2 regions of the Kribbella sp. NPDC051587 genome follow, and region 1 is predicted to be linked to the other one. Evidence: riboswitches for the same ligand, from Rfam matches in the RefSeq annotation. Region 1 holds a riboswitch; the other holds the start of a gene.
The links. Region 1 has a riboswitch for thiamine pyrophosphate ahead of thiS (sulfur carrier protein ThiS). Riboswitches for the same ligand answer to the same signal wherever they lie in the genome.
Positions count from the first base shown of each region.

Region 2: it holds a riboswitch for thiamine pyrophosphate, as region 1 does, so the genes downstream of both, ACIA49_RS29705 (purine-cytosine permease family protein) here and thiS (sulfur carrier protein ThiS) in region 1, are expected to answer to the same signal.

Region 1 covers NZ_JBITDE010000019.1:49,861-55,011, forward strand. The annotation lists tRNA gene ACIA49_RS39470 (tRNA-Lys) at 204-279, opposite strand; gene ACIA49_RS39475 (hypothetical protein) at 520-1,098, shown strand; gene ACIA49_RS39480 (G5 domain-containing protein) at 1,220-1,834, shown strand; gene ACIA49_RS39485 (DUF5937 family protein) at 1,852-2,787, shown strand; TPP riboswitch at 2,793-2,908, shown strand; gene thiS (sulfur carrier protein ThiS) at 2,898-3,128, shown strand; gene ACIA49_RS39495 (thiazole synthase) at 3,130-3,906, shown strand; gene ACIA49_RS39500 (Calx-beta domain-containing protein) at 3,908-5,151, opposite strand, start outside.
Region 2 covers NZ_JBITDE010000010.1:37,657-42,807, reverse strand. The annotation lists gene ACIA49_RS29725 (ATP-binding protein) at 1-737, shown strand, start outside; gene ACIA49_RS29720 (DUF3152 domain-containing protein) at 1,091-1,621, shown strand; gene ACIA49_RS29715 (hypothetical protein) at 1,664-2,488, shown strand; gene ACIA49_RS29710 (alpha/beta fold hydrolase) at 2,485-3,147, shown strand; TPP riboswitch at 3,169-3,289, shown strand; gene ACIA49_RS29705 (purine-cytosine permease family protein) at 3,277-4,620, shown strand; gene ACIA49_RS29700 (class I SAM-dependent methyltransferase) at 4,648-5,151, shown strand, end outside.

The DNA of each region.
Region 1 (5,151 bases):
GGGGGTGGGTGGGTGCGCGCGGAGCGGGCGCGTTGAGGAGCGGAGCGACGAAGTAGCAGCTGCGGAGCACGCCGGGTGTACGCCAAGCCGCCTGTCCGCCGCCGAGCCAGGTCTGGCGAGCCCCTCGGTGGGCAGGCGCGCCGGAGGCGCCAAGACTGAGCCGCCGCGGAGCGGCGTCCTTTACGTGCGGTCGACGTCCTTTTTGGTAGGCCCCGTGGGACTCGAACCCACAACCCGCGGATTAAAAGTCCGCTGCTCTGCCAATTGAGCTAGAGGCCCCGGTGGTGAGGGGTTGGGGACAAGTGTTGCAGGTTTGGGGGTGGGGTGGGGGCGGTGGGGTGGGTTGACGGGTGTTGGAAGGGGGTGGTGAGGCGTACTGTCGGGGTCAGACGAGTACTAGTTTGCGCCGGGGGGCTGGGGCTAGGGGGCGTTATGGGGGTTGTTGAGCGGGCCGAGGTGGTGGGGGCTCACGGGGAGGTCGTGGGGGCCTGGCGGGAGATTGTTGAGCAGTCTTCGTCGATGGGGCTGGCCGATCGGATCGTGATCGGGGTGACTTTGCGGGCTCGGGCGGAGGCGTTGGCCGGGTTCGAGGGGCTGGTTCGGGATGCGGGGGATCTGGCGCGGGATGCGCGGGGGTTCGCGGCGGCGGTGCGGGCGCAGAATCCGTTGACGGGGGTTGTGGCGGGGGTCGGGCTTGCGGCGGGGGTGTTGGGGTTCTTCGGGTTCTGGTCGGTTCAGGCGCTGCGGAAGGCGTTGGCGCCGGAGGCGGCCGAGGTGGGGATGGCGCAGACTACGGCGGCGCTGATCGGGGTGCTGACGGTCGCGTCGGTGGTGGTGATCGTGGCGGTGGTGCGGGCCGCGGTGGAGGCTGCGCGGGCGGCGGTAGAGTCGCTGGAGAGCGTGGGGGCGCGGTCGCATCCGTCGGCGGTGTTGTTGCGGGAGGTTCGGCCGTCTGAGGAGCGGTTGTTCGGGGTGTTTCGGCAGGAGGTGCCGGAGCCGCCGATCAGTGCGGGGCCGTTGATCGTGGTGGGGAGTGTGGGACTTGTCGCGGGGATTGTGTTCGCGGCGCTGGCCGGGGTTGGGGCTACGGCCGGGTAAGGAGCGTCGAGGTCTGGTCGTGGGCTCACTCTGAGTGATATGCAGGGTGCTCGCCCTGGGTGGTCCGGGCGCTGACAATCCTGCCGCGGGGGGAACCGACGGCGGGTTGGGGGGAACTGTGTTGCGCACTGCCTTTGTTGCTGTCGTTGTGCTCGTCGCCGGAGCTGGATGCGGTACGGCGGACTCCACCGAACCGGTCGCCGTCGCCGGCGGGGTGATCACGCAGACGGTGACCGTGCCGCCGAGCGAACCTCCAGCGGCATCACCGACACCAACGCCGGTGACCACACCAGCCAAGCCGAAAGTCGTCGTACCGGTGACGACCACGAAGTCGGTGACCGTCACCAGCGTGATCCCGTTCAAGAAGAAGACGGTCACGGACAGCGAGTTGCCGAAGGGCGAGCGCACGATCCGTACGACGGGAATCAACGGGACCCGGCAGTCGACGTACCGCATCACGTATGTCGACGGGAAGCAGACGGCGAAGAAGCTCGTCCGCCAAGAGGTCACCAAGGAGCCGCGGTCCCAGGTCACCGCCGTTGGAACCAAGGTTGAAGAAAAATCAGATAGCGGCGGTTGCGACCCGAACTACAGCGGCTGCGTACCGATCGCGAGCGACGTCGACTGCTCCGGCGGGAGCGGGAACGGACCCGAGTACGTCGATGGTCCGGTGACCGTCACTGGGTCCGACATCTATCGCCTGGACGCCGACCACGACGGCATCGGCTGTGAGTAGCGGGATGTAATGAGGGTGTGCTGACCTATGAACTGACGTCCAGGGACCTGGAGGAGGTCCGGTTCGCGCTGTCGCCTGCAGCGGAGACTGTGCTGAGTCTGCGGGCGCTGCGGGACCCCGGTCGGTTTCCGTTGCAGCTGCCGTGGGTGCGCGCGGTCCAACCGCTCCTGACCGACCTGGACTGGACGGTCCTGAGCTGCCTGGTCAACGACACGATGGGCAGCCCGGATTTCCTGACGCCCAGGCCGACCTCCCCGCTCACCCAGTTCGCTGATGAACTCCAGCTCATAGGCAAAGTCGATCAGGACACGTTCGAGAGGCAGCTCGCAGCAGTGAACGGCGAGCTGCCCCCAGGGCTGACACCAGCGAAGGTGACCCGAGCGCTCGACGACTACTGGCAGACGGTGATGGCGCCGTACTGGAACCGGATGCGAACCATCCTGTCCGCCGACATCACCTACCGCGGTCACGTCCTCACCCAGCAAGGCACGGGCGCGATGCTCAACGAGCTCGGCCCCGCAATCTCTTACAGCCAAGGGCTTCTGAAGGTCGACAAGGTGAGCCTCAACAGCCGCTCGGAGAAGGTCGCCGGCCGCGGCCTGGTCCTGCAGCCGACCCTGTTCGGCCCACACGCCGTCATCCCGTACGACCCCGGCGCCGAACCGTTCCTCGGCTACCCACCGCGCGGCCAGGCCAACCTCTGGACGGTCGTCGACCCGCCCACCCCACAAGACCTCGCTCAACTCATCGGTACGGCGCGCGCCCGCATCCTGCAGCTCCTCACCCACCCGCGCACCACCACCGATGTCGCCGCCGAGCTCCAAGTCACCCCGTCAGCGGTCAGTCAGCACCTCCAGCTGCTCCGCCGTACCGGCCTGGTCGAACCGCAGCGAGCCGGCAAGCAAGTGCTCTACAGGCCGACAGAGTTGGCCACTTTGCTGACAGGGAACTAAAGTCGAACGCAGACCGCGGGAGCTCGCACCGGAGTGGGCTGAGAGGGCGACAGAGAGGGCGTCGCCGACCGCTGAACCTGAATCGGGTAATTCCGACGGAGGGAGGACGCATGACCCAGTACGACGAGTTGCCGGCTGAGCACGCTGTGTGGGTGAACGGTACGGCGACCACCAGCGGACCGGGGATGTCGGTCGCGGAGCTGGTCCGGGAGATGTCGGATCGGCAGACCGGGATCGCGGTCGCGGTGAACCAGAGTGTGCTGACCCGCGACGAGTGGGCCGCCACGATCCTGACGGCGGGTGACCGGGTCGAGATCGTCGGCGCGGTCCAGGGAGGCTGAGATGGACGACCCCTTCGAGCTGGGCGGCCGCACGTATTCCTCGCGACTCATCATGGGAACCGGCGGTTCGGCCAACCTGGAAGTGATGGAAGAGGCATTGATTGCCTCTGGCACCCAGTTGACCACGGTCGCGATGCGCCGGCTGGGGACCGGGCACGAGGGTTCGGTGCTCGATGTGCTGAAGCGGCACGGCATCGAGATCCTGCCGAACACGGCCGGCTGTCACACCGCGGCGGAGGCCGTGCTGACCGCGCGGCTGGCGCGTGAGGCGCTCGGGACCGACCTGATCAAGGTCGAGGTCGTTGCCGACGACCACCTGTTGCTGCCCGATCCGTTCGAGCTGCTGGACGCCGTGGAGACCCTGGTCGCCGACGGCTTCACCGTGCTCCCCTACACCAACGACGACCCGATCCTGGCTCGCCGTCTCGAGCAGGCCGGTTGTGCGGCCGTGATGCCGTTGGCCGCGCCGATCGGCTCCGCCCTCGGCATCCGCAACCCGCACAACATCGCGCTGATCGCCGAGGCGGCGAACGTCCCGGTCATCGTCGACGCCGGCATCGGTACGGCGAGCGACGCCGCGCTGGCGATGGAGCTCGGCTGTGCCGCGGTCATGTTGGCAACCCCGGTCACCCGCGCCGAGAAGCCGGCCCTGATGGCAGCCGCCATGCGCGACGCCGTCACCGCCGGCCGCAACGCCCGGCTGGCCGGTCGGGTCCCCCGCCGCTGGCACTCCGCGCTGGCCTCATCGCCGACCACCGGATTGCCCACGTCAGGCTGAGCTAGTCGTTGTCGCGGATGGTGCCGGTCACCCGATACGGGACCTTCAGTACGGCGCCGTCCGCGGCCGCGATGACCACGGTGAACGTCTCGGCCTTCTCGCGGAGTTTGTCGTCCTTGATCGGTACGACGAACTGTCCGGTGGTGCGGCCTTCGTCGAGCTGCGGGTAGAGCCCACCGTCCGGGGTGAGGAAGTCGGTGCCGAGTTTCGCCGTACCGCTGCGGAGTTCGGCCGTCAGAGTGACGACCCGGTCCGACGGCGCGGACAGCTTCATCGGGAACACCACACCGCCTCGGCCTTCGGTACCGACGCCCGGCCCGATCGTCAGCACGGGGGTCGGATCGTCGTCGCGCACGATTCCGTTGGCCAGTGAGCGGCCGATCATCGCGTTCGTCGACTTCGACAGCACCAGGATGAACTCGTCGTCGTCCCCGTCCCGCTTGTTCGGCGAGACCGGCACCCTGACTGTCGCCGTACGGCGGCCCGCCGGGATCGTCACCAGCCCGCGGAACGGTCGTGTCACGGCCGTTGTGTCACCCGAACTCTCCGCCCAGAACGTCACCGGCCGCGGGCTGATCCGCGACAGCTGCACGCGGAAGTCGGCCGACCGCGGCCCCGCGTCGCCCTCGGCCATGTCGACGTCCGCGACGGACAACACGGGCAGCATCCGCGGCCGCCAGTGGCTCAGCGCAGGCTTCGAGAACGACAGATCAGCCAGGTACGCCGTTCCGCGCGTGACCTGATCCGTTCGGAACTCCACTGATCGCACGTCACCCAGATCGATCCGCAGCCCGGCCAACGGGATCCGGACGGTCTGCAGCAGCACCTTCGGCAGCAGGTCGGCCACCTGACCTGGCAGCGGGCGTAAGGAGACCGGAACACTGGCCGCGTGCCCACGCCCATCCGTCAACCGGACCGACAACTCCGTGGCACGTTCAGTTGCCGCCCGCAACGACAAGGTCGAGTACCGGCGCACGTCGTGATGTCCAAGATCGAAGCGAAGTCGCCCGCTCGTTCCGGTCCAGGTCAGCTCCGTGACCTGCAGGTTCGGCGTCGACTCGGCCGGTGGCATGGCGGTCCAATGCGGCAGCCGCCCATAACCGTTGCGTACACAGTCCTGTGAGCAGATCCGGGCACGAGCAGCACCAGCCAGTACGCCGTTCAGCGTGTCGAGGTGTGCGACGTCGTACCGGTCTGGCGACTGAGCGACCACCGAGGTGACGGCGCGGCCGGCCGAGCGGGCGC
Region 2 (5,151 bases), on a different contig from region 1:
TGGACCTGATCGAGCTGTTCACCGATGCGGCTGATCTGGCCGGTGATCTGTCCGTCGGGGTCGGACTGTTCATCGACGAGATGCAGGACATCAGTGCGGACGACCTGTCGGCGCTGTGCGCGGCTTGTCACGAGATCTCGCAGCAGAGTGCGCCGATGGTGGTTGTCGGCGCCGGCCTGCCGCACCTGCCCGCCGTACTGTCCGCTAGTAAGTCGTACTCCGAGCGGCTGTTCCGCTACGTCCGCGTGGACCGCCTGGCGCGTGAGGCGTGTGACCGCGCGCTGATGATCCCTGCGGAGAGCGAAGGCGTTCAGTACGACCCTGAGGCACTGGACGAGCTCTACGCCCAGACCGACGGCTACCCGTACTTCGTCCAAGCCTTCGCCCACGCCACCTGGGACCACGCCCCCACCTCCCCCATCACCATCAAAGACGTAGCCGTCGCCGGCCCCGAAGCCTCCGCCGAACTGACCGTCGGCTTCTTCGGCTCCCGCTACGAACGCGCCACCCCCGCCGAACGCGAGTACATGCGAGCCATGGCCGAACTGGGCATAGCCGCCGACGACGGCTCAGTCCCCACCGCCGAAGTAGCCACCACCCTCAACCGCAAACCCCAGTCCCTCTCCCCAGCCCGCGACGGCCTGATCAAGAAAGGCCTCGTCTTCTCCGCCGAACGCGGCACCGTAGCCTTCACCGTCCCCCACTTCGGCAAGTTCCTCCGCACCCGTACGGCGTAACGCTCCTGGCTGCCCTTTTGTGCATGGCGGGTCTGTCTGTAGGGTGAATCGGCATGACCACCGGGCGGACTGGCCAGCGTGCTGGGGTGTCTGCGCGCGGGCGGCATAGTCGGCGGCGGTCTTATCGGGTGCAGTGGTTTTCGGTGACTGCGTTGGCGGTGCTGGGGACTGTGATGGTGGTGCATCCGGATGTGACGGGGCGGCGGAGTCTGGCTGCTGAGGTTGTTGCCGGGGCAAGCACTCCGGTTGCGCTACAGACACCGACAGCTGTGGCTACGCCTTCTGCGCATCTGACTACTCCGTTGCGGCCGGCACCTACGTTGACTCGGCAGCCGAAGGGTGCGAAGCCGAATGTGACGGTGTCGAGCGGCAGGCTGAGTGTGGTGCCGGGGTCGAACAAGGCCAACGGGGTGCGGGACAAGCTGACGTACCGGGTGGAGATCGAGCAGGGTGTGTCGGTGAACCCGGTGGCGGTGGCGGAGGCGATTCACAAGACGCTGACGGATCCGCGGGGGTGGCAGGCGGTGCATCCGGTGAGCTTCGAGCGGACCGACTCCGATGAGGTGGATCTGCGGATCATCGTGGCCACGCCGACGCTGACCGACAAGCTGTGTCTGCCGCTCGACACCGGTGGCGAGGTGTCGTGCCGGGTGGAGGACCGGGTCGTGCTGAACGCGAAGCGGTGGATGTACGCGGTCCCGGCGTACGGCGGGGATGTCGCGCTGTACCGGAGCTATCTGGTGAACCATGAGGTCGGGCACGCGCTTGGGCATGGGCACTCGACCTGTGCGAAGGCGAAGACGCCCGCGCCGGTGATGATGCAGCAGACGAAGGGCCTGGGTGGCTGTCGTCCGAACGCATGGCCGACGATCAAGGCCACCTGACCAGCTCCCGTGAGAAGCTGAGTCCCGAGGGAGGGAGCAGCGATGTCGTCACAGGATTTCCCGACGTACGGGCGTGATCCGGAGCCTGAGCAGCAGCCGGACAACGCACAGCGCGGCGAGGAGCAGCACTTCGCTCCGCCCACGCCGTACGGCGGTGGCACGTATGCCGGCGGCGGTCAGCCGCTACCGCCTGTCCCGTACGCGCCGTCGCAGCCCTACGGCTCCCAACCAGGCCAGTACGGCGGTCCGCCGACCGACCCGGCGCAGCCACCGAGCTACCGGCCCGGACACCCGTACGGCGCCCCCGTGGACGCGCACCCGGACCACTTCCCGACGTACGGGCGTAAGGAGCCTTTCGCCGACCGGGACCCACGGGCGGCCAAGGTGGTCCTGCTGGCCACCCTGATCGCGGCGATCTACGGACTGATGGTGATCTCGATCCAGCGGGTCTCGATCCGGGAGATCACCCAGGCACCGGGCTCTCCGCTCAATCACCCGCTGCGCACCGACGTCATCGACGCTCTCGGTCAGCTGCTGATCGTTCTGGTCGGTGTGGCGGCCTTGGCGCTGTGGGCGCGTGACGTGCTGGCTCGCCGCAAGCTCAATCGGCAGCCGGAGCTGTCCGAGATCATCGGCGGTGTAGTGGTCGCCGCCTCGCTCGTCCCGCTGCTCATCTGGCTGATCATGGTGCTGACGACCGGTCTGGGGTCCGTTGACTCCACTCTCGACCGGCTGCCGACCGCGTACGGGTGGGGTGGGTTCGGACTGCTGCTCCTCGCAGTCGGCCTCTTCCTCGGCTACCGCGAGCTCAAGCCGGACTACGACACCGTGGTCCGGTCCGCGCCCGGCCGTCCGCCCTGGGAGTGAGCACCCCCGTCGTACTCGTCCCAGGCCTCGGACTGGGCGTCGAGTCGTATGCACCGACCGTCGAGCACCTCTCCCTGCCCTACAACGTCGTCACACTCCCCGGGTACGGCGAACCTGCGGGCGAGCGTGAGGACCTGCACCCCGAGGCTCTCGCCGCGATCCTGGAGCGGAAGGTGCGCGAGCGTTCGGTGCTCGTCGGGCACTCCGCCGGCGCACAGATCGCAGTGGAGCTGGCCGTCGCACACCCCGAGCTGGTTCACGCGCTGGTGCTGATCGCTCCGAGCGGTGACACCAAGGCCTCCAGTTGGCTGGACCTAGGCATGCGCTGGCTGGAGTCCGCCGCCCCGGAGTCGCCAAAGCTCATCCCAGTCCTCGCCCCGCAGTACGCGCGGACCGGCATGCCGACGATCGCCCGGGCCGCGGCCGCCTGCCGCAAGCACGACCTGGCCGCAGTGATCACCCGGGTCAAAGCACCAGTAGTGATCATCCGCTCGCAGCACGACCACCTGTCGTCAGCCGACTTCGCGAGCAGGCTGGCCGCGCTGACCCATGGTGAGGCGCGGACCCTGTCCACCGGCGCGCACATGCCGGTGCTGACCAACGGCCCGGAGGTGGCCGCGCTCATCCACCGAGCAGCCGCCGCGCGGCCAACTGGCTGACGCAGTATCGTTGACGCGGTAGCAAACCTCTGCGGGAGCTCGCGCCGAATGCGGGCTGAGAGGGCGACGAGACAATCCGGGTCGCCGACCGCCTGAACCTGACCGGGTAATGCCGGCGTAGGGATCGCGATGACTGACACTGCAATTCGTCCTGCCACCACCGAGGCACCGCTCGTCCTCACCACGGACGCACCGAGGACTCTCGGGTTCCTCGATCAGTTCACCCTCTGGGGAAACTTCGGCATCTCCCTGTTCGGCCCGGTCACCGGCGCGCTCGTCGCGGCGTACACGGGGTCGTTGTGGCAGGGCCTGCTGGCCGTGGTCGTCGGGTGCGGGATGGGTGCGCTGGTGCTCGGCGGCGCGGCCGTCTTCGGCTCGCAGACCGGAGCACCGGCGATGACCGCGCTGCGCGGCATCTTCGGCCGTCGCGGGTCGATGGCCCCGACCGTCCTGAACATCGCGCAGAACATCGGCTGGGCCACGATGGAGATCATCGTGATCGCGCAGGCCGCGGTCGCGGTGACGAGTGAACGCTGGCGCTGGCTGTTCGTCGTCCTGGCCGGAATCATCGCCACCACGATGGCGGTCCGGCCGCTGGGCAGCGTGAAAGTCCTGCGCAAGTTCATGGTCTGGCTGGTTTTGATTGCCTCGGTCTACCTATTTGTTCAGGTGCTGAGCAAGCCGGTGCACGGTCTCCCGCAGGACGGCGTGTTCGGCTTCTGGCCGGCCGTCGACCTGGCCGCCGCGGGTGTCGTCTCGTTCGCTCCGCTGGCCGCGGACTACACGCGGCACTCGAAGACCAACAAGGCCGCGTTCGGAGGTTCCGCGCTCGGCTACGGCCTGGCCGCGATCCTGTACTACGCCTTGGGTGTCTTCGCGGTGGCGACGCTGCAGACCGACAGCGAAGGCGTGATCACCGCTCTCGTCACCTTGCCGGCCGGCGCGATCGCGCTGTTCGTGCTGCTGGTGGACGAGGTCGACGAGGCCTACGCGAACGTCTACTCGACCACGATGGCCGCGCACAATCTGATCGGTCATGTCGACCGTCGCTGGATCTCGGTCGCGATCGGTGTCCTCGCCACCGGCCTCGCGCTGTTGGTTGACCTGGGCAACTACACGCAGTTCCTCTACCTGATCGGCTCGGTCTTCATCCCGCTGTTCGCGGTCGCGATCGCCGACTTCTTCTTGGTGAGCAAGATGAACTGGGACGTTTCCGGTACGGCGAAGTTCCGCTGGCAGCCCGCGGTCGCGTGGCTGATCGGCTTCGTCGCCTACCAGCTCGTCAATCCGGGCACGGTCGCCGGCTGGTCGCCGTTCTGGCTCGATGTCCAGGGCAAGCTCTTCGGCGGACACGCCGTACCGGGCTGGCTGGGCGCGACCTATACGAGCATCGTCGTTTCCATGGTGGCCGCTGTCGCGCTCGGCAAAATCGGTCGCGGCCGGATCGTGACCCGCGTACCAGTGGACAACTGACCTGAGGCACGCGGGATACTTGCCCCCATGCTCAACTCCGCACTGCGCAGCCGGGCCGAGTACGCCGAACTCGGCGTCGACGGTCTGTCCGCGCGGACCTCGCCCGAGCGGGACGCAGACATCGTCAAGGCCGTCGAAGAGCTCCTGGAGGGCCGCGAAACGGTCCTGGACCTGTGCTGTGGTTACGGCCGGATCAGCCTCCCGCTGGCGCGGGCCGGGAAGACCGTGCGCGGCCTCGACATCTCGCCGAACCTGATCGAGGCCGGCCGCGCCAAGGCGGCCGAGGAGGAGCTGGCGATCGACTGGGCGATCGGGTCGATGACCGATCTGCCCTATGCGTGGGACTCGTTCGACGCGGTGATCTGCCTGTGGACCGCGTTCCACGAGCTGTTCGCCGAGGACGAGCAGATCTCGACGATCTGCGAGATCTCCCGGGTGCTGAAGCCGGGCGGGCTCGCGGTCATCGAGGGCCCGTCCTGGGGGCCGGCCAAGGCGGGCGAGATCGCGCTGGGCCTGCGCCAGGGCCCGGAG